DNA from 4 places in the Paenibacillus graminis genome. Region 1 is predicted to be linked to each of the others. Evidence: predicted binding sites of a transcription regulator. Region 1 holds the regulator's gene; each other region holds the start of a gene.
The links. Region 1 encodes Rex, which represses fermentation and respiration genes when NADH is low (regulators of the CRP and FNR family bind a similar motif). Its sites were predicted from a motif close to TTGTGAAATATTTCACAA; they were not measured.

Region 1 (8,228 bases):
ACATGAGCGTCCGCACCAGGCGGACAGTGATGCTCTTGCAACTGCACTGGTCCTGCTGAAATGTCTTGAGGAGCTATACAGCTTCCCCCTGCTGACCATCCAGCGTCTGAATGAACTGTTTGCGGACGAAGACAGTGACCTGGCCTGGTATTTCGACGGGCTGCTGCATGAGCGGGAAATGGAGACTTTCCAGCCTGAGGGTGAGCTGACCTTTTACCGCCAGCTGGCGCTGGCTGCAGGAGACTGGACCGAGCTGATGCCTCCCAGAGAGGAAGGAACCGGCAATCCTCTGCAGAATATTACCTTTAAGGAATATATGGAAGAGGTGACCCAGCGTCTTAAGGAGGCCCTGCCCCAATACGAAAGCCGTGAAGCCCAGGAAATTATGATCCATGAGGTGATGACGGCACTTGAAAGTGACAAGCATCTGTTAATCGAGGCGGGTACGGGTACCGGCAAATCCCTGGGTTATCTGCTTCCGGCCATCTACCACAGTGTGCGCTCGGGACAGAAGGTCATGGTGAGCACACATACCATCAACCTTCAGGACCAGCTGCGTGAGCGCGACATCCCCCTTTTGACAAATGTCGTGCCATTTCCGTTTAAAGCTGCGGTCTTCAAGGGGAGAGGACACTATTTGTGTCTGCGCAAGTTTGAACATAAAATAAATAAAAAGGACTTCGCGAGTCCCCGGGAAGAAGCGCTTACTGCAGCGCAGATGATTGTATGGCTGACACAGACCCAGTCAGGTGATGATGAGGAGCTGAATCTGAACGGCCGCGGCGGTGATTTCTGGGAGACTGTGGCCAGTGACACGGATTCTTGTCTGGGACGCTCCTGCCCCTGGTTCCGCAAATGTTATTACCACCGGGCCAAGCACGAAGCCGGAATCGCTGATGTCGTAGTGACCAACCACTCCAAGCTGTTCGCAGACGTCAAGGCCGGCCATCAGCTGCTACCGGCGTATGAGCACCTTATTATTGATGAAGCGCATCATCTGGAGGACATTGCCGGGAAGCATCTGGGCATGCAGATGAAATACTTCACGGTTGCCCATACGCTTACACGCCTCTATAAGGACAGCAAGAGCGGACAGCTGCCCGTTCTGCGCCAGACTCTGCAGTCTTCAGGCAGCGAGCAGGCGGCTGAATGGAGCGGGGTGATCGATAGAATCTACCCGGAACTGCTTACGGTAAAGGAATCTTGGGACGCGCTAAGCGACAAACTGTTTGCATTGCTGCCCGAGCGCAGCGATGCCGCAGCAGGAGAAGCGGGACAGCTGGTTACGCGACTTCTGCCGGGTGTTCAGCCAAAGGGCTGGGAAGAAATAGCTGCGCTGGAGAACACCCTGAACCTGAGCCTGAGCGAAATTATCCGCAAAGGTGACAAGATGCTTAGCGAAATGCGCGAATCGGAGAGCCAGTCTTCCTCGGACAGTCTGGTGACGGATATCGGCGGGCTGTTCAAGGACTTGGCCTCCATCCGCGAGCAGGTGCGGTTTTTCATGAACCTGAACGACGAGAATATCGTCTACTGGATGGAGGGCAGCGGCAATTACCGGGGGAAATCACTGCAGCTGTATGCTGTTCCGGTGGATGTCAGTTCCCAACTCAAGGAGCTGTTTTTCGATAAAAAGAAAAGCATTGTCCTGACCTCAGCCACACTGTCCGTGGATAAGTCCTTTCAATTCATGATTGACAATCTTGGATTGGGCGAGTCCGCAGAACAGGGGCGTCTGATGACAGCGCTGCTGCCGTCGCCGTTTAAGTATCGTGAACAGGCACTTCTGGTTATCCCGCGCGATTTCCCCAGTGTCAAAGGCAGTGTGGGGGATGCCAGGTTTGTCGATAAGCTCGTGCATTCACTGGCGGAGGCTGCAGTGGCGACACAGGGCCGAATGCTGGTGCTGTTCACATCTTATAAAATGCTGCGCCAGGTTTATGATCCTCTGAAGGAGGCGCTTGCCTCACAGGACATCACTGTTCTGGGGCAGGGCGTAGAGGGCGGAAGCCGCAGTAAGCTGATCCGGCGTTTTCAGGATAGTGCCGCTTCCGTGCTGCTGGGGACAAGCAGTTTCTGGGAAGGGGTAGATATTCCCGGTGAGGCGCTGACCTGTCTGGCTATTGTCAGGCTGCCGTTTCAACCGCCGAACCATCCGCTTGCGGAGGCGAAGGCTGAACTGCTGCAGGCACAGAAAAAGAACCCTTTTATGAAGCTGTCGGTACCCCAGGCGGTCATCCGGTTCAAACAGGGCTTCGGCAGGCTGGTTCGCACTGCACAGGACCGGGGGATTGTCATTGTATATGATACCAGGGTTATCGAATCTTATTATGGAAAGTACTTCCTGTACTCGCTTCCTGGACCCAAAATGGAGCATATGCTCACCGATCAGATGGTCCCGCGTATCGCCGAATGGCTTGAAGACGGCAGTGTGTCCTGATTCTGCTATACATTCTAATTTTTATTATTAGAAATTATGATTATTTTCTGTTGCGGATCAGAAATTTTGTTAAGTAGAGATAAATAAAATTTAGCTTTTGAAAAGCCGGGGCTGGTTTATCCAGAAACAACGGCAGAAATGCCGTTGTTGAGGAAGCGGAGGCTGGTTTCTCTAGAAACAACAGCAGAAATGCCGTTATTGGAGTGTAGAAGGCTCGTAATGCCCGGAAATAACAGCAGAAATGCTGCTGTTGATGCGTTGAAGGCTGGTGAGTTCAGAAACAACGGCAGAAATGACGTTGTTGGAGTGCTGAAGGCGAATATGTCTTTGGTTATCACCTATAGTTCGGTCCTCAGGCGTTCTGCTAACGAAAGGGCGCCGGGGGATGGACTATAATTTTGGAGCGCTAACAAACTTAAGATGATGCTTTCGAAGTGAGTTTTGTACGAAGTATTTCAGGAAGTATACGCTAACAAAACTTAAGATGATGCTTTCGGAGTGAGTTTTGTACGAAGCTGATCTAAGAAGCATACGCTAACAAAACTTTTAGGAGGAGAAAATATGAAATCGGACAAAATATCGGAGGCTGTGGTGCGCAGACTGCCTGTGTACCTGCGTTTTCTGAATGATCTTCAGAAGCGTGAAATCTCCACCGTATCTTCACAGGAGCTGGGGCAGAAGCTGGATCTGAATCCGGCGCAAATCCGCAAGGATCTGGCCTATTTCGGCGATTTCGGCCGAAAAGGCATCGGCTATGATGTATCATATCTGATTGAGAAAATCCGCCATATCCTAAAGCTTGACCAGCAGATCAATGTGGCTCTGGTGGGTGCAGGTAATCTTGGACACGCATTATCCAATTACAATGCCTACTTAAAGGACATGATGAAAATCACCGCAGTCTTTGATTCCTATCCGCCCAAGATCGGGCAGAAAATCAACTCACTGACTGTCCAGCCTATGGAAGAGCTGGGGAGCACAATCCGCGAGCAGGGCATTCGCATCGGTATTATTACTGTACCGGACAGTGAAGCGCAAACCGTTGCAGATATTCTGGTGGATTCAGGTATTGAGGCGATCCTCAATTTCGCACCGGTGATTTTGAAGACGCCTGCCAACATCCGGATTCACGCCGCTGATTTTACCACTGATTTGCAGAGTCTGGCCTATTACTTGCATGATGGAAAGGACGAAACGGAAGATGAGCAGCAATAAAACTGTAATTGTAAATGGGCGGTTTCTGGTACCGGGTACGGAGCAGCCGGTGTTAAGCGGTTATATGACCATAGAAAATGATCTCATCACATACATAGGAGAAATTGAACCTGTCATTGAAGAAGGTACCCAGACCATTGACGGCAGCCGTCTGCTGTTCATGCCGGGTCTGGTCAATACCCATGGCCATACAGCAATGTCCCTGTTGCGCGGCTACGGGGATGACATGGTGCTTCAGAACTGGCTGCAGGAAAAAATGTGGCCGATGGAAGAAAAATTCACCGGAGACGATGTCTATTGGGGGACTTCCTTGTCTGTACTGGAAATGCTGAAAGGCGGCACCACCACCTTCCTGGATATGTATGACCACATGGACCGTGTTGCCGAGGTTACCGAGCTGTCCGGCATCCGTGCCGTGCTGATGCGCGGGGTTATTGGCCTCTGTCCGGAGGACGTGCAGAACCATAAATTGGCCGAAGCGGTTGCTTTTGCGCGGAACTGGCACGGGAAAGCGGACGGAAGAATCACAACGATGATTTCACCCCATGCCCCGTACACCTGTCCGCCGGAGTTTTTTGTGAAGTTTGTTCAAGCCGCCCATGATTTGGATCTGCCGATGCATACGCACATGTCGGAAACCCGGCGTGAAGTCGAGCAGAATGCCGAGGATTACGGCCTGCGTCCGGTAGCCCATCTGGAAAAGCTGGGAATGTTCACCCGCCCGTCCCTAGTTGCACATGGTGTTCATTTGACCGATGAAGAGATTGAGATTCTTGCCCGTTACAATGTAGGAGTGTCCCATAATCCAGGCAGCAATCTGAAGCTGGCAAGCGGAGTAGCCCGGGTACCGGAGCTGCTGCGTGCAGGAGTCACAGTATCGCTTGGCACCGACGGCGCGGCGAGCAACAATAATCTCGATATGTTTGAGGAGATGCGTCTAGCTGCCTTGATCCACAAAGGCGTGAGCGGAGATCCGACGGCGGTTCCGGCACCGGAAGCGCTGCTGATGGCGACCGAATACGGCGCACAGTCGATTTTTCTGGACCGGGTCGGCCGGCTTGCTCCGGGAATGAAGGCGGATTTCATTGCGCTGGATATCGACCAGCCGCATTTCCTGCCGCATACGGACCTCCTGTCCCATGCCGTATATTCGGCAAGCGCAAAGGATGTAGCGCATGTCTGGGTGGACGGCAAGCAGGTTGTGAAGCATGGGCAATGCCTGACGCTGGATGAGGAACAAATCCGGCGCAAGGCGCAGGAGACTTTTGAGGGCCTGCTGAAGCGGTAAAAGAGCATGATCGATGAAGCATTTTGAGAAAGGGAGCTGTACTTTGAAGAAAAGAAGAAAATGGCTTCTGCTGGGAATACTCCTGGTTCTTCTCCTTCTGTTCGGACTAAGCCAGTTCTATGCTTACGTGATGAAAGACCAGTGGAGCGAACGCAGCGCAGCCACAAAGGTTGCTGAAGCCCGGGCAGGACTGACAGAGGTGACCCGAGCCCAGAAGTCTGTCTGGGATGAAAACTCGATTTACTGGGTTCTTACAGGCCGTAACACAGCCGGGACGGAGCTTATGGTCTGGGTCCGCTTTACGCGTGACGGCAAGCCTGCCGGAGGGAACAATGATGTGTACGCTGAAGAAGTCTCCAAAGGGATGTCAGAGCAGAAGATCCGTTCCATCATTGCCTCAGACTTACCGGGAAGCACCGTTGAGCGGCTCCTGCCGGGTGTGTACAATGGAGAATATGCGTGGCAGCTGTTTTACAAGTTGGAGGGACGCTATTATTACAAGTTTTACCGTTTTGCGGATGGAAGTGCGATTGGCGACGGCTATAGCTTGCCTAACCAGTAATAAGCGCATGAGCCAATATACAGCGGGTAGACAAGTTATTGTCTGCCTGCTTTTTTTGTAACTTGAAGGTTGACGGTAGTGCAGGAACGTGCCGGGCTTATCAGCAGCTTGAAGCGGACATGGGGAGGAAGCAATTGAGCGGGCGCTAGTTGGCAAAAGGGAACTTATTTCTCCCCAAAATCAACAATCTTGAGTGTAAAGTGGAAAAAGGATACTTGTATGGGGTATATTCCTTTGTGAAGAACAAAATGAGCTGAATTAGTGTGCCTTTTTCCATTTAATTTACCGGAGAACAGGGTGCTGAGGAGAATTAGTTATTCTTTTTCCAACTAGCACCTGCGGGGAAGCGGTGTGGGGGTGAACTGGGATGACGCGAACACGGCAGCTTATCGGGAAGGTAATGAATGGAGGGATGGTCAGTAGAGATTTTGAATATATCTTCGGGTATATACATATGAGGCGGATCTAGCAGCGTCTGTTGGATAAATTTGTGCTTATCCGAAGCATCCCAAAAAGACCGCAGCCCTAAACGTTGCGGTCTTTGCTGTCGATATAAGGGGAAACAGGCTGTCATTTTGCCCAAAAATTAGTACTGAAAATTTTAAATATATTCACACTTTTCTTCGAATTCGTATATACACCTGTGATATACTACTATTTGTACTTAGGCATGTTTAAGAGCATGCCAGTCTCGGAAGAGCGCTAGACCCGCTATTTTTTAAAATTTATTATGTTTTCACTTTTTTATCATTGAGAGGAGGACGTTTCTTGAAACTACGTCTTATGCCAGTACTGCTAACGTCTCTGCTGTCGGCTGCGCTTTTGTTTGGCGGCTGGTATTCCTATCGGGAGTTCGCTGTGCAGGAGCCGCTGCAAAAAATTGTATCTGCATATGAGGGAGTGAATGATTCCCATATCTCTATTAAACGCAATGAGGTCACTTTGAAACTGGATTTGCAGCCGGGCACTAAATTGCGCGAACTGGTGCAGTATGTGAATACCGAAGGCAGATCGGCGATTGACGGCCGGACACTGAAACTGGATGTGGAGCAGCATTCCAGCGAGCTGCTGGATGAATATTGGGATCAAGCGATGTTCTCGGTTGCTGAAGCAATGGAGAGCCGTAAATATACATTAATTCCCGCGAAGCTGGATGAACTGAAAACTCAGAATTCCAAATACAGCGGTGTAACTGCAGCAACCGAAATTGATGACAATAACGTATATGTGAGCCTGAGCGACGGCAAGAAAAGCAAATTTATGATTTTGCCACGCGCTGCGGCAACGATGGGAGTGTGGAATAATGCCTAAGTTCTGGAAAGAGGTATTAATCGGATTTGTTCCTGTACTGGTGATATTTATGGCTTTTGTCGGGATTAATATTTTCCCGGTGATCATCGCGGCAGGCATGGTCGGCGCACTTCTGCTCATTGCCCATCTGCGCGGGGGGCTGACCGTAAATGCCGGAGGGGACAAAAAACGTAAAAAGAACGGCCCGTCGAAGCTGACTTTTGAAGAAATCGGAGGACAGGATAATGCCAAGCAGGAGCTGCGCGAAGCGTTGGATTTCCTGATCCGGCATGAAGAAATCAGCAAGTTCGGCATCCGCCCGCTGAAGGGGATTCTGCTGACAGGCCCTCCGGGAACCGGGAAGACCCTGATGGCCAAAGCGGCAGCGCATTATACCAACTCCGTATTCGTAGCCGCATCAGGCAGCGAGTTCGTTGAGATGTATGTGGGGGTCGGCGCCGGACGTGTGCGCGATCTGTTCAAAGATGCGCGTGCGCGTGCCCTCAAGGAAAATAAACAAAGCGCGATTATTTTTATCGATGAAATTGACGTCATCGGGGGCAAACGCGAAGGCGGACAGCAGCGTGAATATGATCAGACGCTCAATCAGCTGCTGACGGAGATGGATGGAATTTACAATAATGATACGCCGCGCATCCTGCTGGTTGCGGCAACGAACCGCAAGGAGATGCTGGATTCGGCGCTGCTGCGCCCCGGCCGCTTTGACCGTCATATCCAGGTGGACATGCCGGACAAGAAGGGCCGCAAGTCCATCCTCGATCTGCATGCCCAGAACAAGCCGCTGCATGAGGAGGTTGACCTGGACAAAATAGCGGAGGAGGCTTATGGCTTCTCCGGTGCCCAGCTTGAGAGCGTGATGAACGAAGCGGCGATCTACATGATGCGCGAGAACCTGACTCAAGTGGAGCAGCGCCATCTCTCGATGGCGATCGACAAGGTCATGATGGGCGAGAAGACGGACCGGGAAACCAACCATGAAGAGAAGAAGCGGGTAGCTATCCACGAGCTGGGACATGCCATTATGGCCGAGCTGCTGCGTCCGGGAAGCGTTAGCCAGGTTACGCTCACACCCCGTGGACAAGCCCTGGGTTACGTGCGGCATAATCCGCAGACCGAACAGTATCTGTACACTAAGGATTACCTGGAAAATCAGATTATGATTGCCCTTGGCGGCGCTGTGGCGGAAGAAATGTACTATGGTGGCCGAAGCACAGGATCACGCGGAGATTTTGACCAGGCGCTCAATATCGTGGAGACAATGATGAAGTCAGGGCTAACCTCACTGGGTATCGCGAATCTGCAAATGGTTACCACAGAAGAGTTAATGAAGGAAAACAGTAAAATTTTGGACGAGTTAATGGTACGGACGCATGAGCTTCTCGGCAAGCAGCGAAATGTATTTGATTACTCCC
Region 2 (8,228 bases), 180 kb from region 1:
CGTTGCCGAGGTACACATTCGGCGCAGTCAGATACAGCTCCCGGACCACTACGTTCTGCGGCTGCTGCAGTGCGTAGACTACGGCTCTGGCGATATCATCGCCACTCAAAAAGGTCTGCCCCATCGCCCCGCGAATCCGTGCAATCAGCTCTTCCGGCAGATGGTCCCCCTGCTTGTATTCGACCTCCATCCCCAGCTTGCGGGCAAGCTGAACGACCGCCTCCGGTTCAAGGTTTCGTCCAAAGTTGGTGGCTACAGCGCCGGGTAGAACCGTTGTTATCTGAATCGGTTCTTGGGCCAGCTCCCGTGTCAAGGCCTGTCCGATCGCATTCACCATATGTTTGGTGGCGCTGTAGAAATCCCGTCCCGGTTCGTAGGCGTTGCCTGAGGAAATATTAATAATATGGCCTGGGGCGCCGCCTTCATTCAGCCGCATGGCCTGGACAGCTGCCTGCGAGCCGGCCAGGAGCGCCACGATGTTGACATCGATCATTTCCCGCCAGTCCTCCACCTTCGTATCGACAATATTCCCGTGGATATGCAGACCGGCATTGTTGACCATAATATCCAGATGACCGGTCTGCGTCTGGGCCTGGCGGATGAAATCCTGCAGCCTGCCGGTATCCCGGAGATCAAATGCGCTGCAGGTTGCTTGTCCGCCTGCCTGTCCGATTTGTGATTTCACCTCTTCAAGCTGTTCCCGGCTTCTTCCAGTGATGAATACATGTACACCTTGCGCTGCGAGCTGGGTGGCGATGGCGCGTCCAATGCCGCTGGATGCCCCGGTAATGACAGCTGTTTTATGATTTAACATGCTGTTTCCTCCTTCGTATAATGAACAATGTGTTGATTTATGAACCATGCGTTTATTATAATCAGGGTAAAATACACTTACAATAATCACTATTTTGAATAGTGTTCATTAAGGTTAAAGTGGAAGAAATGGAGGAGCTTTATGGAAAAAGCTGCTGATCTGCGGGTGATCCGCACTAAGAAACTGATCGATGAAGCTTTTCTGTCACTTGTTGACGAGAAAGGGCTGGAAGGTGTGAATGTCAGAAGTCTGACCTCCAAGGCAGGGATTAACCGCGGCACCTTCTATCTGCATTATCAGGATATTTATGATCTGATGGAGAAAATGGAGGATCAGATTATAGAAGAGATGGATGCTCTGCCGGCACAGAGCATACCTGAACAGCTGCTCGGCAGCGGGAGTGTTGAAGAGCCTTTTCCCTCGATTGTGGAATTTATCCGCTTTATGAACGAGCGGCACCGGTTTTTTGCTATTTTTTTCGCCCAGGAAGGGACCTCATTTGGAAAAAGACTGCGAACACTGATTCAAAGCCGCATGTATGAGAAGCTGCCCCGGCAGGCCATGAACCCGGACGCCTTGGCGGTCCCGGACGATTATATTGTCGCTTATTTCAGTTCAGCTCATTTTGGGGTCATCCGGCACTGGTTTGAATCGGGGAGAACACTCCCCCCGGAGCAAGTGGCGCTGATCTTAACCCGCCTTGTCCGCGACGGCCCGCTGCTGACCGCGCTGAACCGCCGGCCTGAATAGCCAATTAAGTCTTTGCGGGATAAAAATTGAAGAATAATCGGCACTATTTCCCAGAGTGTCTGATAACAGACAGTTTGCAGAATATTGTGTTTTGTCATTTGGGGGACATGGCAGTACACTGATTCCACGACGTCGTGCTACTTTTTTGTTTAGAGGATGAGTGGAGATGAGTACAAGCAACAAACCAACCCCAATACAAAAAGGCCCGCTGCTGTTTGTCATGATTCTCGGCGCGTTTATCGCTGTGCTGAATCAGACCCTTATGAGTGTGGCTACACCTGAGCTGATGGGAGATTTTCAGATATCGGCGGCTACAGCCCAGTGGCTGACCACCGGGTATATGCTGGTTAACGGGGTCTTTATTCCTGTGACCGCTTATTTTATGCAGCGCTTCACGACCCGTGAGCTGTTCCTGTCGGCAATGCTAATTTTCCTGGGCGGTTCAGTTCTCGCCGGTGCGGCCCCAAATTTCGGAATGCTGCTGGCAGGACGTCTGATCCAGGCTGCCGGGGCAGGAATTATTATGCCGCTGTTGATGAATGTTGTTCTGGCAATATACCCTGTAGAGAAGCGTGGGGGAGCGATGGGAATGATCGGCTTTGCCATCATCTTCGCTCCGGCAATCGGGCCAACCTATGCAGGCTATATACTGGATCATTATTCCTGGCGGTCACTCTTCTATGTCATCATTCCTTTTGCCGCATTAGTGGTGGTTCTGGCCTGGTTTTATTTAAAAAACGTGACAGAACGGACCCATCCCAAACTGGATGTCTGGGGCCTCATTTTGTCAACCCTGGGCTTCGGGACATTGCTGTACGGCTTCAGCCGGGCGGGAAGCATTGGCTGGTCAAGCGCTGAAGTGGTTTCAACCCTTGCTTCAGGTGTGGTTCTGCTCATTCTGTTCACTTGGCGGCAGCTGACCGGCAGTAATCCGCTTCTGGAGTTAAAAGCCTTCAAATACAACATGTTCACGCTGACCACCTTAATTAATATCGCGGTAACCGTGGTCATGTACGCAGATATGATGCTGCTTCCCCTGTACCTGCAGAATATGAGAGGCTACTCCGCGCTCGATTCGGGGCTGCTGATGCTTCCGGGTGCACTGCTGATGGGCGTGATGATGCCGCTCGCCGGTAGAATGTTCGACCGCTTTGGGGCCAAGTGGCTGTCCATAATCGGCATTCTGATAACGATTCTGACCACATTTGGTTTCATCCGCCTTACAGATTCTACGAGTTACAAATATCTTCTGCTGATGTCCACCGGAAGACGGCTCGGAATGGCTCTCTTTCTGATGCCGGTTACAACCGCAGGACTGAATCAGCTCCCGGAAGCTATGAATGCGCATGGGACGGCAATCGCCAACACTGTGAAGCAGGTAGCGGGTGCAATTGGAACGTCACTTCTGGTCACGGTTTTAACGAATCGTACCCAGTTACATCTGGCAGATATAACAGCTGCCGGAGTCTCAGGCGATCCACGGCATTTGCTGCTGGAAGCCTCCATTTCCGGAATGAACGATGCTTATCTGGCTGTTATTATTTTCGGAGGAATCGGGCTGGTTCTTTCATTCTTTATTAAGAAGACGGGGAACGTGGAGACAGGTGATCAGGAACTGGCGCCTGTCCGGTAACAACATATCATCTCTCTAGTTTTTCCACAAAAAGGCAACTCCGCGAACCTCGCTGAGTTGCCTTTTTTTACATTTGAATGTTGGGATTCCCGCAATAACCAAGCAGCTTCCATGCAAAGGTCCCGCTTGGCAGCATTTAGGATATCAGCTTCTCGGAGTGTACTCAGGAAGAATTATCTAATCCGTTGTTTGTTGCAGCTTAAGAATTTCGTAAGATTCCGGTAATAAAAAAGAAAATTCCGCTGTTTACAATAAGAACTAGAAAAAAACGAAGAAGCTAAAGGGGATAACGGAATGACCACTATATTGCGGACATGGGAGTTAACCAAGGAGTATCAAGGCAAAGAGGTTGTTAGCGGTGTGAACATGAACATTAAGCAAGGCGAAATTTACGGGTTCCTGGGACCAAACGGAGCGGGCAAAACTACGGTATTGAAAATGATCACCAATCTGGTAAAGCCGACAGAGGGGTATATCGAATTTTTTGGAGCGAGCATGACAGACCATTCCTATGAAATGCTGAAGCGTATGGGCAGCATTATTGAATATCCGGTGTTCTACGACAAACTGACGGCGAGAGAAAACCTCCAGCTGCACGGGGAGTATATGGGGTACTACGATGCGAAGGCCATGGAAGAAGCGCTGGAGCTGGTCAAGCTGAGGGGTGTGGACAAAAAGCCGGTCAAGCAGTTCTCCCTGGGGATGAAGCAGCGGCTGGGCATTGCCCGGGCGGTAATGACTAAACCGGAGCTGCTCATTCTGGATGAGCCGATCAACGGACTGGACCCCATGGGTATCAAGGAGCTGCGTGAAGTGTTCCGCATGCTGAGCCGGGAATATGGAATGACGCTGCTGATCTCCAGCCACATTCTGGGGGAGATGGAACAGGTTGCCGATACCATCGGCATGATCCGTGACGGAATTTTGCTGGAGGAAGTGGCGATGGATAGGATCCGGAGCAAGAACACGCAATACATCGAACTGATTACCGGAGAGAGCAGCAAAGCGGTGTATGTGCTGGAGCACAAGCTGGGCCTCACCAACTTCAAGGTGCTGGGTTCCCGGAAGATCCGCATTTACGATGCCGTACAGCAGCTTGAGCTGAATAAAGCACTGATAGAAGCGGGCGTGGAGCTGGAAAGCTTGAGTAAAAAGAATCATTCGCTGGAAGATTATTTTGTGGAACTGATGGGGGGAAGGGCATCTTAAGCTGATACAATGGGAAATCCGTAAGAACAAGCTGGCAGGGATGCTAAGAGGTGCAGCCCTTGCCAATCTTGCAATGTTTGCCTTCATGATTCTGGTCATTTTCATTTTTTTAATTAGCGGGCAGGGAATCATCAGCGTGAAGCGTCAAACAAAGGAGACAAGATAAGAGATTATAACTATTAATCGTTGTTAGGGGAAGGTGAACGGTTTGGAATCTAAAATACTCAAAAACACCGTACAGTCGCTCTGGATGGCCTGGGAAAAGGTGTTTGCACTGGGTTCACATTTTCGTGGAGCGGGGACTTCACACTTTGGAATTTGCAGCGTAATGCTCAAAAAACACAGAGGCCAGGCAATCGTATGCCAGGATGCTACCGTCATTCATGACGGGGAATGGGTAGGAGAGCTGCACCTTGATAATGGCAGCATCCTGAAGCTGATTCAGTCGGAAGGTTCAGACCGGGCTGCACTGCGCACGGCAAGAATGCTGCGTCAATCGATGCGCCAGATTAATGAAGCCTTCGAATCGCAGTCAGAATTTAAGCAGGTCAAGGCGCTGCTGGGGATCACGCTGCTGCACCGGGGGATCACGCATGGGCTAGGTTTTGAGCAGCAGGCCATGCAGCCGGGATTTTTCAGACGGATGACGACGATTTATCTCCGCCTGCTGCTGTCTGCACTGCACCCGGAAGGGAAGCACAGAGTCAGTCAACATACCGAAAAGCTGGTTCCGATGCTGCTGATTCATTCACGCGCCTCACTGAAAAACCGTTTTTCTCCCGGGCAGAAGCTGTCAGGAGAAAAAATATCGATTTGAAGGAGAAGCTATGCTATTACATTTGACTATTGGAATCATCAGCATCTTTATTCTATATATGGTAGTTCCCAGTCTGATTACGCGGCTGGCCGGGTATGGCGTCATGCGCCGGGGGACGTCACCCAAGGAGGTGGCTTTCACCTTTGATGACGGGCCGCATCCGGAGTATACCCCCAGATTGCTGGATCTTCTGGCACTGCATAATGTCAAAGCCACCTTTTTCGTCCTTGGTTCGCAAGCGGAACGATATCCCGAGCTGATTAAGCGAATGGACCGGGAAGGCCATCAGATTGGCATCCATAATTATATTCATACCTCCAACTGGCTTATGCTTCCCGGCACCATCCGGAACGGACATCTGGAGCGGACTGCAGATATTGTGGAGTCAATTGTCGGAACCCGTCCTGATTATTACCGTCCGCCCTGGGGGTTGATCAATATGTTCGATTTCTTTCGCCTGAAGCAGTACCGGATCGTGCTGTGGTCGCTGATGGCACATGACTGGAGCCGGGAGAAATGTCAGACTTCCCTGCGTTCAACCCTGTTAAACCGTATTAGGGACGGGTCTATCATTGTGCTGCATGACAGCGGGGATACGCTGGGGGCCGACGGAAATGCCCCTCATTATATGCTGCTGGCTTTGGAGGAAGTACTGAACCAGTTGAAAACCAGAAACCTGAAATGTGTCCGGCTGGACGAAATGGCTTAACCTGAGACAAGTGCTCCGTTTGGATTAACACTGTCAGTCGCTGCTGTAAATCTTACATAATTTTTGCATGAAAGCGACTGCACTGCCATATAGTCCGAATTTGTATAATCAAAAAATGATAGACACAAATTTGTGAAATTCATCACGTTGTTATTATTAAAATTTTAATATATACTATGAATATACCAAAAAACAGGGGGAATTGTTGTGAAGCTAGTAAAAGGACTTATTGTTGCAGGTGTGGCGGCAGCGTTGCTGTCGGGTTGTGGAAATAATAATGATAAAGCCAAAGAGGCGGCAAGCGCATCTCCGGCTGCAAGTGCAGCGGCTGAAACTACAGATGCACAAAGCACAGCGTCCATCGTAAACCAAGCGGATGCTTTCACCAAAGCAGTAAGTGCAGAAGGCAACTGGATCGTAGCTATTCTGAATGACCTGACCGTGGACACCGATGTGGTTGTTGCCGGTGAATTCCATGACAAAGGCAAAGCAGAAAATGCAATTTACCGCAAACTGGCTCTGTATGCTCAAGACGCTGACCACAAGATCACTGCCAGCTATACACTGACTGCTCCTAAGGTGACTGTTCAGAGTGAAAACTTCAAAGTGCAGGGCGGAACAATCAAAGGTGACGTTTATGTAGAAGCCAAAGGATTTACACTTGACAAAACAGCAACAATCGACGGCAACCTGTACTTTAAAAGCGATGATCTGAAAACAAGTGCAGTCCTCGAAGGTAAAGTAACCGGCGAAACAGCCGTTAAATAATTCAGCTTCAAATAAACAGCTATCATTTCATCTTCATTAAAAAAAAGCCTGTAGACCGTACCCGATCAGGGTTCGAAACCTACAGGCTTTTTTTTGCATAATTGTAGATAGTGGAGGCCGTTCCTTAAGTAGATTCTTCCCTGCACACGCGGCAGTCCACTGTTGTAAGAAAAGCATCTGAAGAAACTGGGTGAGCAACCAAGGTGGAAAAAGGGAACTTATTTCTCCCCAAAATCAATAAATGTGCGAAAGAAGTGGAAAAAGTAAACTTAATTAGTCCATATTCCCTCTTCAGGAGCGAAATGAGCCGAATTAGTTAACCTTTTTCCACTTCACTACTCGGAGAACAGGGTACTCGGATAAATTAGTGTGCCTTTTTCCACTTGGAATTGCCTAAGGGTTCATTAAAGGATTCTCCAGTCCAGATGAAGCAGGAATTGACGTTCCTGTTGGTTAAAGAAATCGAGTTAGGATTGGGTACGTTAAGAGCCGGATACCCAGGGGGCTAACTAAGCTGCGACATATATTCATAAGCCGTAATTCCGAACATGCTTTTGAAATGCCGGTTGAGATGGGTCAGATTGGCAAAGCCGTAATCCGCCACAGCTGCATAAATATCCCTTGAACGTTCAATGGCCTGTTTGGCACGCTCCACCTTGCAGTTCAGAAAAAATTGATAGGGTGAGATGCCGGCATGGCTTTTGAACTCACGGATAAACTGATATTTGGACAGGCCGAATTCTTGACACAGGTCATCCAGCTTCAGCACTTGATCTATGTGGGAGTTCATCATTTCTTTCGCTTTATGCACAAAAGCATTGTTCTTCCTCCTCGGTGCGGCGATCTCCGTCTTCGACACAAGGCCTCCCAGCTTGAACAACAGCTCACTGGACCAAGCATCATCTGCACCGCTACGGATCGATTGGTCCAGGCTTAGGATGCAGGAAGCCAAATCTGCATCGTAGACAATAGGGGAGGTGAAGCGCAATTCTTGGCCCCCGAGGATTTCAGAGAACAAATCCGGTTTGATGTACAGCATTACATAATCAATGCCCTCCCTGTCATAGGAGCTGCCGTCATGATACTGTTCACGGTTGAACAGCATGACGCCATTTTTATGAGAAGCCTGCAAGCTGCCTTCCAGGTTATACTGCTGAATCCCGCGCAGGGTTACTCCGACGGCATACTCCTCATGGCAATGCTTTTTGTAAGTGAAATCGGTAAAGCTTGCTGACAGGGACAGGATATCTGCCGATTTGGCATAGTTGAATTTCTCCACGGAACTCACCTCCAAGGCTTTATAGAATCCCTGACACCATCACTGCGGAATACACGAGAAACAGTGCCATCAGGGTATTGAACAACCGGTGATGCTGCTGCAGCAAATTTTTGAAGACAGCGCCGCAAACCACCCAGGTTACAAACGCCAGAAATCCGATGACCGTAATCATCAGCACAAACAGAAACGAAGCCGAAGCCGAACTATAATAAGGCAGGACATAGCTGGGAATAACGGTTAAGGTGAACA
Region 3 (8,228 bases), 2.1 Mb from region 1:
CCGGCATGACGAGCTGAATCTGTATTACGGGTTAGGATACCGCAGACATCACCTGCCGGGCATGCTCCGGCTGTCCGTACAGGTGTGTCTTACAGCCGAAGCCGCCGGTTCTAATGGTTCATCTCCCTGGGCCCTGGTTAAGTAGTGGGAAACCGTGAAATTTCCAGTGAAAGGGGAACTTCGGATGTCCGAACATAATCATGTGGTGAACAAGGACGGGAATGTGACGATAGCTAAGGTAAGTGAAGCCCTTGACCGGATAGATCCCGAACAAAAAGAGGTTATCCTGAAGAATTTTGAAGATTTCAGATCTTATCTAGGAAAGCGCATCCAATTGGCGCAGAAAATCGGGTTGGGCGAAGAACAGCTGGCAGCAGCGGCGGAAAAAATCGCCGACTATCTGGCCGCACATGAAGAGCCGCGCAACAGCGAGGAGAAGCTGCTGCTGGAGTTGTGGAAGGTCGGCAGCAAGGAAGAGCGCCACCGGCTGGCACATATGCTGGTCAAACTGGCCCGGAATTGAATAGAGCTGTTTTCCGCTAACGCTTATCTAAGTGCATAGGGTGGACAAAGATCCTTCTCCGGTGGCCGGGGAAGGATTTTTTGCCGTAAAGAAGGCAGAGCGGGAAACATCAGGTACCCGAATGCTATAATAGGGGAAGCAATTGGATTCAAATGGGATACTCCCATTCTGAAATCTCATGACTTGGAGATGCGCTGATATGAAATTAAGCATTCTGGATCAATCACCGGTCCCGGAGGGCAGCACGCCGGCCGAGGCTTTGGCTGAGACCGTAAGCTTAGCCATAGAGGCGGACCGGCTGGGCTATCACCGCTTCTGGGTCTCAGAGCATCACGCGGCACGCGGGCTGGCCGGTTCAAGCCCCGAGGTGCTTATGGCACATCTGGCTGCAGTAACCTCAAGAATCCGCATCGGTTCGGGAGCTGTGCTTCTTCCCTATTACAGCGCGTATAAAGTGGCCGAGAACTTTCGTGTTCTCGAAGCCTTATACCCCGGCCGGATTGATCTTGGGCTGGGCAGAGCTGCAGGAGGCGGGGCGCTCGCTGCAAGAGCGCTCCAGGAGAACCGGACCGGCGGCGCCGAGCTCTACGAATTGCAAATCCGGGATCTGCTAAGCTATCTGTATGGCGCTCCGGATGATGAACACCGCTTTGCCGGGCTGGAGACCAGTCCACAGGTCAGCACGGCGCCGGAACTCTGGCTGCTGGGGTCCAGCAGGGATAGTGCAGCTCTTGCCGCCAGGCTGGGGACCGGCTATGCTTACGCCAGGTTTATTAACAGTGATGGGGGCAGCATGGCGGTCCGGTCCTTTCGGAGCAGCTTCCGCCCGTCTCCTGCAGCTTCAGCGCCCCGGGCGCTGGTGTCGGTGTTTGCCATATGTGCGGAGACTTCCGCGGAAGCGGACCGGCTGGCTGCCAGCATGGATTTGTCCCTCGTTCAGCTGGAGAAGGGCCATGTCTCCACAGGCACGCCTTCTGTGGAGACGGCGCTGGGTTACAATTATACGCCGTATGACCGGTTTCGGATCGGGGATAACCGCAGGCGAATGGTGCTTGGATCACCGGACGAAGTGCGGCGGCAGTTTACAGCGCTCATCGAGGAATACCAATGCGAGGAAATTATGTTCGCTACGCTTGTGCACCGCTATGAGGACAAGCTGAAATCTCTGCGGCTGATAGCCGATGTCTGCGGATTGCACGGAGAGGCCGGAGCGGATTAGCTATCCGCTATGGTGTCCTGAATTTTGTATTTCTGCGGCAATGAGTTAAGATGAAGAATGGCTGGACAGTGCATCGCCTTTAGAGAATCCACGGATGAAGGGAAGGAAGCAGGATGTCTATTTATAGTTTCGCCGGAGTGAAGCCTTCGGGTGCGGAAGTGCCTTTCAAGGATTATGAAGGGAAGGTGCTGCTGATTGCCAACACGGCCAGCAAATGCGGACTTACACCACAGTATGGGGATTTGCAGAAGCTGTATGAGCAGTACGGCGGCCAGGGACTTGTTGTGTTGGGTTTTCCCTGCAACCAGTTTGCCGGACAAGAGCCGGGAACCAGTGAAGAAGCGGAGGAGTTCTGCCAGATTAATTATGGCGTTACGTTTCCCGTTTTTGCCAAAGTGGATGTGAACGGGCCGGACGCCAGTCTGCTGTTTCAATATTTGAAGGGCCAGCAGCCGGGAGAAGGCGGGAGCAGTGACATTCAGTGGAACTTTACAAAGTTCCTCGTCGACCGGAGCGGCAACGTGGTAGCCCGTGTGGAACCAAAGGAATCACCTGAAAGCATGAAGGAACAGATCGAAGCATTGCTTTAGAACAATACGGCTTCATGTTTAAAATATAAGAATTTATAAGCAGAGCGCTCTGCTCTATATATCTTGTAAGGAGACGGTTAAGCCGTTTCTGACTGCTGGAATTCACATGAGTTTTCCTCCCGGATGCGGCTTTGCCGTGATTGGGGGGATTTTTCGTATGGGCATCTATGAAAATTATCCTTGACGCTTTTCAGAGACACTGTATCCTTTGAAGAGGAATGTGTAGAACTTAAAGAACTGCATAAAGTGAATGGTGAAGCAGGATAATAACGGCAGGAGGGTTTTATAACGGCATGAGGTTAATTACAGAGGTGGCATCAGCAGCAGGGATTCATGAGGAGCATCTGGAGCTGTACGGCAAATATAAAAGCAAGCTGTCACCATCCCTTTGGGATGAGCTTAAGCACAAGCAGGATGGAAAGCTGGTGCTGGTCACCGCGATGAATCCGACTCCGGCAGGCGAAGGCAAAACGCTGACGACCATCGGACTGTCCCAGGCGCTGAATGCGGCGGGGGTTAAGACCGTGGCAGCGCTGCGCGAGCCTTCGCTTGGTCCAACCTTAGGGATGAAAGGCGGAGCCACCGGCGGAGGCAAGGCGCAGATTGTTCCGGCGGATGAGATCAACCTGCATTTCACAGGCGATATACATGCGGTAACTTCGGCGCATAATCTGTTGTCGGCCATGATCGACAATCATCTTTTCCAAGGCAATCTTCTCGGGCTGGACCCGCAGCGTATTGTCTGGAAACGCGTAATGGATATGAATGACCGCAGCCTGCGCAGCATTGTGACCGGTCTCGGCGATGGCAACGGCACGGTCCGGGAGAGCGGCTTCCAGATCACTACCGCCTCCGAGATTATGGCTGTGCTGTGTCTGTGCGACGACCTAGCCGATCTCAAAAAACGTCTCAGCCGGATGCTGGTCGGCTATGACCAGTCGGGTCAGCCGGTAACGGCCCAGGATATCGGGGCAGTGGAAGGCATGACTGCGCTGCTGAAGGAAGCTGTGAAGCCCAATCTGGTGCAGACACTGGAGGGGACACCGGTAATTGTGCATGGCGGCCCTTTTGCCAATATCGCCCATGGCTGCAGCAGTGTGATCGGTACCCGTTATGCGCTGAAGCTGGGTGACGTGGTGGTGACGGAAGCCGGCTTCGGGGCGGATCTCGGGGCGGAGAAGTTCATGGATATCAAATGCCGCCAAGCCGGGCTCACTCCCGCCGCTGCCGTGCTGGTTGTAACCGTGAAATCGCTGAAATACAACGGCGGTGTGCGTAAAGATGAGCTGTACAAGACGAACCGGGCCGCCCTGCTTTCCGGCATTTCCAACATGGAGCGCCATATTGAGAATTTGGGCAAATTCGGCGTACCGGTGCTTGTGGCGGTTAATCACTTCGAGGGAGATGCCCCCTCAGAGATTAACGATGTCGTGGAGGCCTGCAGCCGTCTGGGTGTACCCGCAGCCATTTCCAAGGTATGGGCTGAAGGGAGTGCCGGAGGGGTAGAGCTCGCCATGGAGCTGAAGAAGCTCTTGGAACAGGGAGAAGGCCAACCTGCGGCATTTGCCCCCTTGTATGAGGACAATCTGGACATCCCGGCCAAAATCAATACAATCGTCACTGAAATTTACCGTGGTGCTGAGGTCGCCTTCTCGCCGGCTGCGAAACGCAGCCTGGGCATTATTGAGAAGCTTGGCCTCCAGCAGCTTCAGGTCTGCATGGCTAAGACTCCATACTCCTTCTCAGACCAGCCAAGACTGCTGGGAGCCCCCGAGGGTTTTACTATGGGTGTCCGCGATATTACGCTGTCGCTGGGCGCAGGCTTCGCCGTAATCATCACCGGCAATATCGTCACGATGCCTGGACTCCCAGCCAAACCGGCTGCAGAAGGTATTCAGGTAGACCTGAACGGTGCCATTAACGGTTTAGAATAGCTAGGATGATATAAGTTCACAGGCCTAAGCCCCCGTATTTCTGCGACTGCTGCAGAGGTACGGGGGCTTTGCTGTGCTGAAGGTTCCCTGCTCCTTCCTGCTGTGCAGCAGACATAATGTACTCGTTCCGGGGAAAACTAATGCAGACGGAGAGGGGACCTGGAGAACTAAATCCGCAAAACTTGTGAACGTTGTGAGAAAAATCACAAAAAGGCTTGTAATGTGAGAAAAATCACAATATAATCAATTTATAAAGTGAAATAAATCACAACTATAGAGAAAATAAATGAATGCCCAAATTTGGAGGAGGAAGAAACCATGAAAGTAGCAGTCATTGGATGTACCCATGCCGGAACCGCCGCAATTGTCAACACCGCCCAGCTCTACCCTGAAGCCGAGATTACAGTATATGAACGCAATGATAATATATCTTTCCTGTCGTGCGGGATCGCGCTTTATGTAGGGGGAGTAATCAAGGACCCGCAGGGTCTGTTCTATTCCTCACCGGAAAAGCTGGCTGAGCTTGGCGTCAAGACGAACATGCGTCATGAAGTCATCCAAATCGATACGGACCGCAAAACCCTGCGTGCCCGCAATCTGGCGACAGGCCAGGAATTCGATGACTCCTATGACAAGCTGATCATGACCACCGGCTCGTGGCCGATTGTTCCGAAGCTGGAAGGCATGGAGCTTGATGGTATCCTCCTGTCGAAGAACTACAGCCATTCCAACACCATCATCGAAAGAGCACAGCAGGTGGACAGAATCACTGTTGTCGGCGCCGGATATATCGGAGTCGAGCTGGTGGAAGCTTTTCAGATGAACGGCAAGCAGGTTACGCTGATCGATGGCGAAGATCGTATTCTGAGCAAATACCTGGATGAAGAATTCACGGCACCTATTCAACAATCCCTGGAGGATCACGGAATCACCCTGGCACTGGGCGAGAAGGTCAGCTCGTTTGCAGGAGAGAACGGCAAAGTGACCAAGGTCATTACCAGCAAAGGCGAGCATGAGACAGACCTGGTTATCCTCTGCATCGGCTTCCGTCCGAATACCGAACTGCTGAAGGGGAAAGTGGATATGCTGCCTAACGGTGCGATTATCGTCAACGACTACATGCAGACCAGCCTTCCGGACATCTATGCTGCGGGTGACAGCTGCGCAATTCACTATAACCCGACCGGCAAAAATGCTTATATTCCGCTGGCAACCAACGCAGTGCGGATGGGTACGCTGGTAGCCCGGAATTTGGTGTCGCCTACGATCGCCTATATGGGCACACAGGGCACCTCGGGGATCAAAATTTATGAAGACAATATTGCCGGAACCGGGCTGACGGAAGATGCAGCCAAAGCAGAAGGTATGGATGTCGAGAGTGTATTGCTGACCGACAACTACCGTCCTGAGTTCATGCCAACCTTTGAGCAGGTGCAGTTAAAGGTGGTTTATGACCGCTCGACCCGACGCATCCTCGGCGCTCAGATTATGTCCAAGATGGACCTGACGCAGTCGATCAATACCGTGTCGGTATGCATACAGAATAAAATGACTGTAGATCAGCTGGCATTTATCGATTTCTTCTTCCAGCCGCATTACAACAAACCATGGAATTTCCTGAATACCGCAGGTCTTCAAGCCTTGCCCGCTACGGTTCCCCATAAAGAAACTGTAACGGTCTAAGCCCGCTGCCATTCCCATACCCGGAGCCGAATGAAGGCTCCGGTTTTTTGGTGCGCTTCTGCACGGCTGTATTTTTTGACGGACTGGCCGCTTCTGCTTGAATAAAACATTCCGCTTTGAATACTTTTGTGGTAAATTTGACATGTCAGTGAAAACTTTCACTTAGTCTTTGCATAAGTGATTTTTATCACGTAATTGTAGTAGTTGACACGCTACAATGACATAAAGGAACAAATTTTAAGTAATTAGAAGGGGATAGGAATCATGGCTTATAACAAACCGCAGGGGATTGCCGAAGTCACGGTGGAGAACGGAATCAAGAAGGCTCACAACCCGCTCAGCACCGTACTTATTCTTGGCTTCTTGGGGGGAGCGTTCATCGCGCTCGGGTTTTTGCTGGACATTCGCGTGATCGCAGGCGCACCGAAGGAATGGGGTTCCATTGCGAATTTTATCGGGGCTTCCGTGTTCCCGGTAGGTCTGATCTTGGTGCTGCTGGCCGGTGGGGAACTGCTGACAGGCAATATGATGGCGGTGCCGCTGGCATTTATGTCCAAGAAAATTTCATTCTGGGAAACGATTAAGAACCTGGTGCTGATAACCATCAGTAATTTCGCAGGTGCCTTGTTCGTCGCTTATTTCTTCGGCCACGTTGTTGGCCTTACCGCAGACGGCGTGTATCTGGACAAACTGGTGGATATGGCCGGACACAAGATTGATGCCACCTTTTTGCAGGCGTTTGTTTCCGGTATCGGTTGTAACTGGCTCGTTGCTCTGGCGGTATGGCTTTCTTACGGAGCGGATAATTTCAGCGGTAAAATCCTCGGGATCTGGTTTCCGACCATGGCGTTTGTGGCCATCGGCTTCCAGCACGTTGTAGCCAACATGTTCCTTATCCCTGCTGCCATATTCGAAGGACATTTTACTTGGTCCCAGTACTTCGGCAATTTTGCCCCGGTCTGGCTCGGGAACCTCACAGGCGGTGCAATCTTCGTCGCATTCGCTTACTGGATGGCATACCTGCGCAAAGCGCCGGCGGTTGCCCAATCCGTAGACAGCATTGCTCCTGCCGGTGTAAAAAAACACGCCTAAACTCCAGGCTTGCTCACCATCTGGAAGCATCACAGCACTCTCCGAAATCGGGGGGTGTTTTTTATTGTTCCTACTCCGGCCCATAACAAAATTCGCCGTGCATATCCGACTCGGGGGAACGAAATCGGGCTCACGGCGAATTCTTAGGGAGTGTTTCATATGCTCTATTACCCAGGCATACTTGGAACGAATCAGTTTGTTCCCGCCTATTTTCTTTACGTGGAGCACATGCGGTTATAGAATATACATATTCAAGCAACAAAGGAGGACTGCAGCCCATGAGTTACAGCGGAGATGGGGTTTTTCAGGCGGTATGTCCGCTGGATTGCCCAGACACATGCGGACTTCTAGTGCATAAGCAGAATGGTAAAATCATTAAAGTGGAGGGCAACCCCGGGCATCCGGTCACCAAGGGGGCGATCTGCAACAAGGTGCGGCATATGGCCGAACGGGTCCATCATCCCGAGCGGCTGCTGCAGCCCCTTCGCCGTACAGGGCCGAAGGGAAGCGGTTCTTTCACGCCGATCAGTTGGGAAGAAGCCATAGGCGAAATTTCCGGGCGCTTTAAGGAGCTGTCGGCAGCTCACGGGCCGGAGAGCATTCTCCCCTACAGTTTCTACGGAAATATGGGGGTGCTCAGCGTCGACGGAATGGACCGGCGTTTTTTTAACGCGCTTGGCGCAAGCCGTCTGGAGCAGAGCATCTGCAGTGCAGCAGGCAGCGCAGGCTGGAAATATACAATGGGCTTCAACGGCGGGACAAGCCCTGAGGATACGGTGAACGCCGACCTGATTATCGTCTGGGGCGGCAATATTGTCAGCACGAACATGCATCAGGTCGTCTACGCCGAGCAGGCCCGCAAACGGGGGGCGAAGGTGGTTGTAATTGATGTTCACCGCAACCGCACGGCCCAGTGGGCGGACTGGTTCCTGCCGCTGTACCCCGGCACGGATACAGCGCTCGCGCTCGGGCTGATGCATATCCTGTTCCGGGACGGAATGACGGATAACGCTTTTCTTAAGCGTTATACAACCGGACATGAGGAATTGCGCGGCCATGTGCTCGCCTACCCGCCCGAGCGGGTCGCGGAGATCACAGGCATTGCGGCAGCGGATATTGAGAAGCTGGCTAAGCTGTACGGTGAAGCTAAAGTCTCGCATATCCACATCGGCAACGGCCTCCAGCAT
Region 4 (8,228 bases), 270 kb from region 1:
TAATAACCGCGAAAGATGTTACTTCAGAACCTGTACCCGAAGTCGTTGGAATCGCTACGAATTTCGCTTTGTTTCCAAGCTTAGGGAATTTGTATACGCGTTTGCGGATATCCATGAACTTCTGTTTCAGACCGTTAAAGTCAGCGTCCGGATGTTCGTAGAACAGCCACATGCCTTTGGCAGCATCCATTGGGGAACCGCCGCCGAGTGCGATGATGCAGTCCGGCTGGAATCTGTTCATCATAGCAGTACCTTTTTCTACAGTTGTAGTCGATGGATCCGGTTCAACTTCCGAGAACACTTCGATCGCTACTGGAGTCTGGCGTTGACGCAGGTAGTGCTCAACTCTTTCTACATAACCCAGTTTAACCATCATAGGGTCAGTGATAATAGCAACGCGTGTGATGTCAGGCATTTTGGCCAGGTACTGAGTGGCTCCTTTTTCGAAGTAAATCTTGTCAGGTACTTTAAACCATTGCATATTCACGGTACGACGGTTCACCCTTTTCACGTTGATCAGATTGATGGCAGTTACGTTCTGCGATACAGAGTTGCGGCCGTATGATCCGCAGCCCAGAGTAAGTGAAGGGATATTCGTATTGTAGATATCGCCGATTGCGCCATGTGTGGAAGGCGAGTTGACGAGAATACGTCCGGTCTGCAGACGGTTCGAGAACTTCATGATCACTTCTTCGTTATTGGAGTGGATGGCCGAGCTGTGGCCCATACCGCCAAATTCAACAATTTGTGCTGCGCGTTCGATACCCTGGTCAGCATTTTTAACCTTGTAGCAAGCAAGAACCGGGCTCAATTTTTCAGCGGACAGCGGATATTTGGTGCCTACGCCTTCAAGCTCTGCTACCAGAATCTTAGTGCCGGCAGGAACCTGAATTCCGCACATTTCAGCGATTTTCACAGCGGATTGGCCTACGATTGCAGGGTTTACTGCGCATTTTTCCACGTTCATAGCGCCGCTTGTCAGCTTGGCAGCTTCTTCTTTATTTACAAAGTAGCAGCCGTTGGCGATCATTTTCTTCTTCACTTGGTCGAAGATGGCTTCTTCAATGATAACCGCTTGTTCAGAAGCGCAGATCATACCATTGTCGAATGTTTTGGAAAGGATGAGATCTGTTACTGCCTGATCGATATCGGCGCTCTTTTCAATGAAGGCAGGCACGTTACCAGGGCCTACGCCAAGAGCCGGTTTGCCGCAGCTGTAAGCTGCCTTAACCATTGCCGAACCGCCTGTTGCCAGGATCAGCGCAACGTCCGGATTGTTCATAAGTGCGTTTGTTTTGTCCATCGTAGGCAACTCGATCCACTGGATGCAGTTCTCAGGAGCGCCAGCTTTTACAGCTGCATCATGCAGAATCTTAGCTGCTGCGGCACTACATTCTTGCGCAGATGGATGGAAGCCGAATATAATAGGATTACGTGTCTTAGCGGCGATCAGCGCCTTAAACATCGTGGTGGATGTTGGGTTGGTTACCGGTGTGATACCCATAACGATCCCGACCGGTTCGGCGATCTTTTGGAAACTATCATATTGATTGTCTTCTACTACGCCTACTGTCTTGTCATACTTAATGCCGTGCCAGATATATTCTGTTGCGAAGATGTTCTTCGTAATTTTGTCTTCATAAACGCCGCGGCCTGTTTCTTCTACGGCGAGCTTTGCCAGGTACATGTGCTTGTCGAGTCCTGCCAGAGCCATTGCATGAACGATTGTGTTAACCTGCTCTTGATCCAGCTGCATGTAAGCTTCTTGAGCTTTCTTTGCTTTATCCACCAAAGTCTGAATATACTCTTCAGCAGTGGTTTGTTTCACTTGGGCGGCGACTTCGTTCTTAACTGCCATCTCCCTCGTCCTCCTGTCAATTTTTAGGTTGTTTTTCTCTACACATTTATCTTATCACATCGCATCGGGGTTGTATAGTGAAATCTTTCACAAAGTATAAAGTTTTTTTTGATTTGTTTTCAAAGCGCTTTCATTCGCTCTTAATCAGGGTTTTATTCCATTTTGTGTATTTATTTATCGATATTTTTGTCTTTTTTTCGAACGTGAATTTTTTCACTTGACAAACTTCGCTTTTAAATAGCCTCTTCATCTTGAAAACATATCCAGCTGCGACGTTACCAAATCGCTATCTAAATATGGAAAAGACCGGGAAACCTCCCGGCCTTCTACCCTCTCAACCATTTACTTGTCTTCACGGACTACTCTATTCTCCGCACTACTCTACCTTAATCGTATCAAAGAACTTTTCCTGTACGGTCTTTGCTGCGGCGTCAAGCTGGGTTTTGGAGTCCGTGCCTTTTTTGGAGAAAAGCTCCTGAATCACATTGGACATCGTTGCATAGTAATCCTGTGTATTGTATTGTGCCTCAGGCTTGCCATCCAGCAGAGCCATAATATCCGGATTGTACTGGTAGACTATGTCATACTTATCATAGATAGCTTTGGTTTTCTTGCCAAAATCAGAATCAGCGGCATAGTAGTCCAGAAGCGGCGGGATGAAGTATTTGCCGTCCGCTTTACGCTGCTGCAGAATAGCATCCAGTGCTTCCAGGCCTTTGTCAGAGAAGTAATCAAAAGTGATATAGCGGAAAGCCATCTCCTGCTCATCCGGGGTGGCGTTCGGATTGATGACCAGATAGTCGCCGCCGAGTACACCCGTATGCTTGCCGCCCTTTTCCGCAGCAGGCATTGGATAAGTGAGCACATCCTCCGGCTTCAAACCGCCCTGATTCAGGGCTTGCTCGATCACACCGTCGGAACCGGCCATCACCATCGCCGTGCGTCCTTGCTGGAATGCGCCTACAGCATCGCCCCAGCCCAGTGCCCAGTCCTGAGGAATAGCATTGGCTTCCCATCTCAGCTTCTTATAGAAATCCAGTGCCTTCACACCCGCATCGGTATTGAAGGCTGCCACCACTTTGCCGCCGTCAATCTTCTGAATCTCACCCCCGGCTTCGAACAGGAAGTTGGTCCAGTTCCAGCCGGCTTCATTGCCCTTACCCATTGGCGCAATACCGGAGATGCCTTTTTTGGCGTCGGCCGCTCCTTTGGCCGTGTTCAGCATATCCTCCCAGGTCCAATCCATGGCCGGAACTGCCACACCTTTGTCATCCAGCATCTTTTTATTAATCATCGTAGTGGTTACATAGCCTTTTTGGGTGATCCCATACACCTTGCCGTCAATGATGAACTGGTTTTGCAGGACGGGATTGATCTGGTCCTTGTACTCATATTTGTTCCACAGATCGGTAATATCCGCCACCCAGCCTTTTTCGACGAGAAATTTCGCTTCCGTGGCATACGTATTGAAGAAGGTCGGGGCTTCATTGGCAGCCATTTTCACGCCGATTTCACTAACGTTGTACTGCCAGTCATCTTTGACGATCTCTACATTCGGGTATTCCGCCTGGAACCGCTTGATTTTGTCATCCTCCTGGGCCCGCACTTCCGTCAGGTCCGGTGTAGGATAGTGGATCTTAATGGTGATCTTACGCTGAGTAATATCATCTGCCGGCGCATTGGCGGCTGCACTGTTGTCTGCGGCTTTGTCCGTGGCAGCCGGTGATGCTTCTCCCCCATTTGTTCCCTTGGCGCTATTGTTGTTATTGTTGCCGCTGCAGGCGGATAACAACGATCCCGTCACTAGGAGACAGGCTAGGACGCTGGAAAATTTACGCATTGAAACTCCCCTTTTCCATTCATAGTTAGCTTACAGATTCATCTTAAGAGAGAACCCGTGACCGCACGAGGTGTATTTATATTCCTTTCATGTGCAGGTTTACGATCTAATCAGCCGAACGCACACCCCCGTACTACCCCTTCACTGCCGACAAAGCCACGCCGCGCATAATAAATTTCTGGAACAGCAGGAAGACCAGGATCGGCGGCAGAGAGACCAGAAAGAGGATGGCAAACTTGATATTGGTGTTGAGCGCCTTTACGGCGATTACATATTTATAAATCGCTGTGGCGAGAGTGTACTTATCCTCACTGTGCATGACAAGGGACGGCCAGAACCAGTTATTCCAGGCGGTTGAGAAAATAAAGATCGCCAGTGTGGCAAAAATGGGAATGGACAGCGGCACAGCAATCGAGAAAAAGCTGCGCGGCTCCGAGGCCCCGTCAATGCGCGCGGCTTCAAATATCTCCGGATGGATTCCGTCAAAAAAGTTCTTCAGGAGCAGGAAGTAAAACGTATTCGCTCCCGCCGGCAGCCAGAACGCCGCATACTGGTTCAGCAGCCCAAGCTCCTTCAGATTGACGAAGTTCGGAATCATATAGCTGGTCGCCGGGATAAATAGAGTCATCAGGAAGAAGAAATAAAACACCTTGCGGTAAGGCACATTCATCCGGGAAATACTGAAGGAAGCAAGGCCAAGTACAATAAGGGTCACAACCATATTTCCTACGAAAATGTACAGAGTGTTCCTGAGGAACATCAGCAGATCGATATAATTCAGCGCATCCTTCAAATTGCCGAAATGCCACTCCTGCGGAAAAAAATGCGGCGGAAAGGAATTGACCTCCGTGTTGGATTTGAGGCCGTTGAACATCGTCATGAGGATGGGATAGAGCATGGTGAAGACCATGACCAGGATGAAGAACACCATAATCCCGTAGACGATTTTATTGCTTGTTTTTTTCAGATCATGTTCAGAGAGGATGCCCCGGTCTGCGCTCTTCATGTTAGTTGTCCTCCTTGTTCAGCTTGAACTGCACAATGCCCAAACCGCCGAGGACGATAAACATCAGCATGCCAAGCGCCGTCGCCGTTCCGTAATCCAGCCGGGTAAAGGCATATTTCACAATCAGCAGCGCATAGGTAAGCGTGGTATTATTCGGTCCGCCATCGAGCAAAGCAAGCTGTGACTGGTACCCCTGCGAGGTGGCGATAATCTGCAGGATCAGCATCAGGACAATCAGATTGCGCAAAGAGGGCAGTGTGATATGGCGGATACGGGCCCATACCCCGGCACCGTCAATTTCAGCGGCTTCGTACCAATCGCGCGGAATACTGAGCACAGCCGCCAGATAAATAAGCATCCCCGAGCCAAACTGCTGCCACGTTTCCATAAAGACAAGCGAGATCATCGACCACCTGCTGTCCGTCAAAAAGGGGATTTGGTCCGCTCCCATTGTGCCCAGCAGCGCATTGATGGGTCCGACCGGATCATACAGCCATCTCCACAGGCCGTACAGCACGACAGCCGGCAATACAAATGGCAAATAAGCCGCCACTCGGACAAAGCCGCCGAATTTCCGCAGCTCGGAAATGGCGATGGCAAAGGCAATCGGCACCCAAAAGCCGATCAACAGGCAGAGCACCATGTAATACAGCGTATTTTTCACAGCAATCAATACATCCGGGTCCGTAAGCGCTCTGGCATAATTATCGAGGCCGGCAAAGGTATTGCCCTTTACAAAGTCCACCGTATAGAAGCTGTACATAAAACCTTTAAAAATGGGCACCCACATAAACAAAACAAAAATAATAATGGCGGGTACAAGAAACATATATCCCCAAAAGTTTTTTCTCCAGCGGTTCTGTTTATACGGTTTGCCCTCCAGCTTCACGGGTATCTTCTCGTGGATTGTAGCAGTTTGGTTCATCTGGCTCCCTCATTCCTTTTGTCTTTCAGCACTTTCACCAAGCGCTGCCTACATTAATTGTAGAAAAGGAGCCGAAGCCTGAACATGTCTATATCTACCGCAATCGTAAGCGTTCTTACTTCTTCAGTTCGCTGGGGCTGATGCCGTAATATTTTTTGAAAATCTTGCTGAAATGCTCCGGGGACTCATAGCCTACCCGCTCCGCGATCTCATAACGGCGCAAATCGGTATGCAGAATCATCTCGCGGCTGTCCTCCATCCGCAGCTTGATGACATATTCCCAGAGATTATGGCCTGTATTTTTTTTGAACAGATAGCTCAGGTAATTGGGGCTGACGTGATTTTTTTTGGCCACCTCATGGATCGTCAAGCCCTTCTGGGCATAATTCTCGTCGATATACGCCTTAGCCTTCTGCACGATCAGGTTGTTATGCGTATACAGCTCCTCAGCCGATGGATCGGCAGCATAGCTGCTCCAGTTGAAATCCCCATAGTAGAATACATAGTAATCGGAGTGCTCCTTGTTCCACTGAATGGCTTTGGAGGCTTGCCGGTTCAGCACATCCATAAAGGACAGGCCTTTGAGGATCTGGCTGATGCCAATCACGGCGTTCAGATGCAGGTACTTCTGGATATTTAAATGCAGACTGCGGCCAAGCACATCCAGCCTGTTGATCTGGCCCGCCGCCGATTCCTCATAGGTCCTCTCATCCCACTGGATAATGACGGTAATCTCCTCCTCCGGAGAATAAAAGGCCACTGTGCACCACTCCTGGTCAAGCAGCTCTTTGGCAATATTAAGCGCGGCATATCGCAGCAGTTCCCGGTCGCGGGAGGTGTACTTCTTCTCTCCGGCGGCTTCCGGCGGCGGCAGTTTGATCTTGATTACGGAAAAAAAAGGCCCCTGCAGCTTCAGTTCATCCAGCTTCCGCAGCTTCTCCTCTTCGCCCATCACAGAGGCAGGCTCTTCAATGAGGGCATTCAGCAGCTTGCTGTATTCGGGCAGCGGCTCCTCCAGGCGGAAGCTCTCGCCGATCCCGGCCATAAAGGTGGCCAGCTCCGGGGAAGGTTTATCCATTTTGAGCAGCACATTCCGTACCGAATCGAGAAAATGCTCACTGTTCAGCGGCTTGATCAGATAATCCTTCGCCCCTAGCCGGACGGCCATCTGGGCATACTGAAACGTTTCATGGGCGGAGATGACTATGGTTTGCACCCAAGGTTTGGCCAGCTTGGCGTGCTGCATCAGCTCAATGCCGCTCATGGCCCCCATCTGAATATCCGTCACCAGCAGATCAACTTCCTCCATGCGGATGCAGTCCAACGCTTCAAAGCCGCTGTTCGCGGTATAAATATGGCCGATCTCCAGTCCCGAGGAAGCCAGCAGGCTGCTCAGCCCTTTGCAAATCAGCGGCTCATCGTCTACAACCAGTACATTAAACATCTAAGAGACCACCTTTCTATTGTTGATTCTCCGACTTGGGAAGTTTAACTGTTACGATAGTCCCTCCACCCTGGCGGGGGGCGTAGCTGATTCCATAATGCGGGCCAAAATGCAGATGCACACGCTGATTGATGTTGCGGATGCCATAGCCGCTTACCGGATTAGGACTTTCGTCATTCAGCACCTGCTCAATGGCCTGGTAATCCACCTGTTTGTACCCATTATCTACTATAGTAATTAGAATGGTATCGTCCTGCAGAACCGAGGTGATGATGATCTCCCCGTCCTCATCCATATTTTTGACACCGTGGATGATGGCATTTTCGATTAGGGGCTGGAGGGTGATCTTGGGAATGAGATTCGCTTTGGTCTCCGGTGCGATGTTCCAGATGACCGTGAACACATAATCATACCGGTGCTGCTGCAGCTTGATATAGGCACTCGCATGCTCCAGCTCCTCCTCCAGCGTAATCAGCTCCCGGCCCCGGCTTAAGCTGATCTTCATCAGCTTCGATAATTCCTTGATCATTTCCGCGGATTCGACATTGCCTTCCAGCGAGCTTTTCCAATAAATGCTCTCCAGCGTGTTATAGAGCAGATGCGGATTGATCTGCTGATAGAGCAGCTGCAGCTGTGATTCCTTCTGCTTCAGCTCCATCTGATATTTGTACATGATGAGACTATTCAGCCTGCGGGCCATATCATAAGTAGAAGCGATCAGCACACTGACTTCATCGTTGGTCCCTCTTTGCGGTGTCTCGGGAACACGGTTGCCCGGCTCATATTTGCGCACAAAAAAAGCCAGCTTCTGCAGAGGAGTCATGAGAGAACGCCAGAAATAAGTGATAATGATCAGTCCGAAAAGCGCGTAAGCAACCGTTATGTATTGAATCACCCGCTTCATTTCCTTCTGCTGCTGGAGCAGCGCTTTGACCGGAACCTTGTAGACCAGCTTCTGGGCAAAGGCATGATTGTTGTTCACCACATAGATGAAGTCATCCGTGATAATGTCCTCTGTTCCTTCCGGATCACCAGTCTCAGCTCCCTCCGGCAGGTCAATTACTTCCCCTGTAGCATTAGTGGTCGAAGCCAGCACCCGGTTGTTCATATCGGTCAAATAGATTTCGCCTTCCGGCAGAGAAATGGATTTCAGCG

Region 2: the regulator Rex is predicted to act here: its motif matches at 6,063-6,080, upstream of PGRAT_RS18965 (polymer-forming cytoskeletal protein).
Region 3: the regulator Rex is predicted to act here: its motif matches at 6,076-6,093, upstream of PGRAT_RS29045 (formate/nitrite transporter family protein).
Region 4: the regulator Rex is predicted to act here: its motif matches at 1,934-1,951, upstream of adhE (bifunctional acetaldehyde-CoA/alcohol dehydrogenase).

Annotation. Positions count from the first base shown of each region.
Region 1 covers NZ_CP009287.1:4,597,073-4,605,300, reverse strand. The annotation lists gene dinG (ATP-dependent DNA helicase DinG) at 1-2,440, shown strand, start outside; gene PGRAT_RS19695 (redox-sensing transcriptional repressor Rex) at 3,002-3,655, shown strand; gene PGRAT_RS19690 (amidohydrolase) at 3,642-4,943, shown strand; gene PGRAT_RS19685 (cell wall elongation regulator TseB-like domain-containing protein) at 4,987-5,505, shown strand; gene PGRAT_RS19680 (hypothetical protein) at 6,274-6,816, shown strand; gene PGRAT_RS19675 (AAA family ATPase) at 6,809-8,228, shown strand, end outside.
Region 2 covers NZ_CP009287.1:4,419,470-4,427,697, reverse strand. The annotation lists gene PGRAT_RS18995 (SDR family oxidoreductase) at 1-814, opposite strand, end outside; gene PGRAT_RS18990 (TetR/AcrR family transcriptional regulator) at 956-1,564, shown strand; gene PGRAT_RS18985 (DHA2 family efflux MFS transporter permease subunit) at 1,731-3,197, shown strand; gene PGRAT_RS18980 (ABC transporter ATP-binding protein) at 3,492-4,406, shown strand; gene PGRAT_RS18975 (YkoP family protein) at 4,606-5,223, shown strand; gene PGRAT_RS18970 (polysaccharide deacetylase family protein) at 5,234-5,932, shown strand; gene PGRAT_RS18965 (polymer-forming cytoskeletal protein) at 6,140-6,700, shown strand; gene PGRAT_RS18960 (AraC family transcriptional regulator) at 7,206-7,979, opposite strand; gene PGRAT_RS18955 (LysE family translocator) at 7,999-8,228, opposite strand, start outside.
Region 3 covers NZ_CP009287.1:6,705,247-6,713,474, reverse strand. The annotation lists gene PGRAT_RS33580 (hypothetical protein) at 1-145, shown strand, start outside; gene PGRAT_RS29070 (DUF3243 domain-containing protein) at 185-523, shown strand; gene PGRAT_RS29065 (LLM class flavin-dependent oxidoreductase) at 723-1,742, shown strand; gene PGRAT_RS29060 (glutathione peroxidase) at 1,856-2,332, shown strand; gene PGRAT_RS29055 (formate--tetrahydrofolate ligase) at 2,626-4,266, shown strand; gene PGRAT_RS29050 (FAD-dependent oxidoreductase) at 4,585-5,949, shown strand; gene PGRAT_RS29045 (formate/nitrite transporter family protein) at 6,214-7,041, shown strand; gene PGRAT_RS29040 (molybdopterin-containing oxidoreductase family protein) at 7,320-8,228, shown strand, end outside.
Region 4 covers NZ_CP009287.1:4,869,068-4,877,295, forward strand. The annotation lists gene adhE (bifunctional acetaldehyde-CoA/alcohol dehydrogenase) at 1-1,858, opposite strand, end outside; gene PGRAT_RS20970 (ABC transporter substrate-binding protein) at 2,235-3,698, opposite strand; gene PGRAT_RS20975 (carbohydrate ABC transporter permease) at 3,832-4,704, opposite strand; gene PGRAT_RS20980 (carbohydrate ABC transporter permease) at 4,706-5,533, opposite strand; gene PGRAT_RS20985 (response regulator) at 5,745-7,073, opposite strand; gene PGRAT_RS20990 (cache domain-containing sensor histidine kinase) at 7,090-8,228, opposite strand, start outside.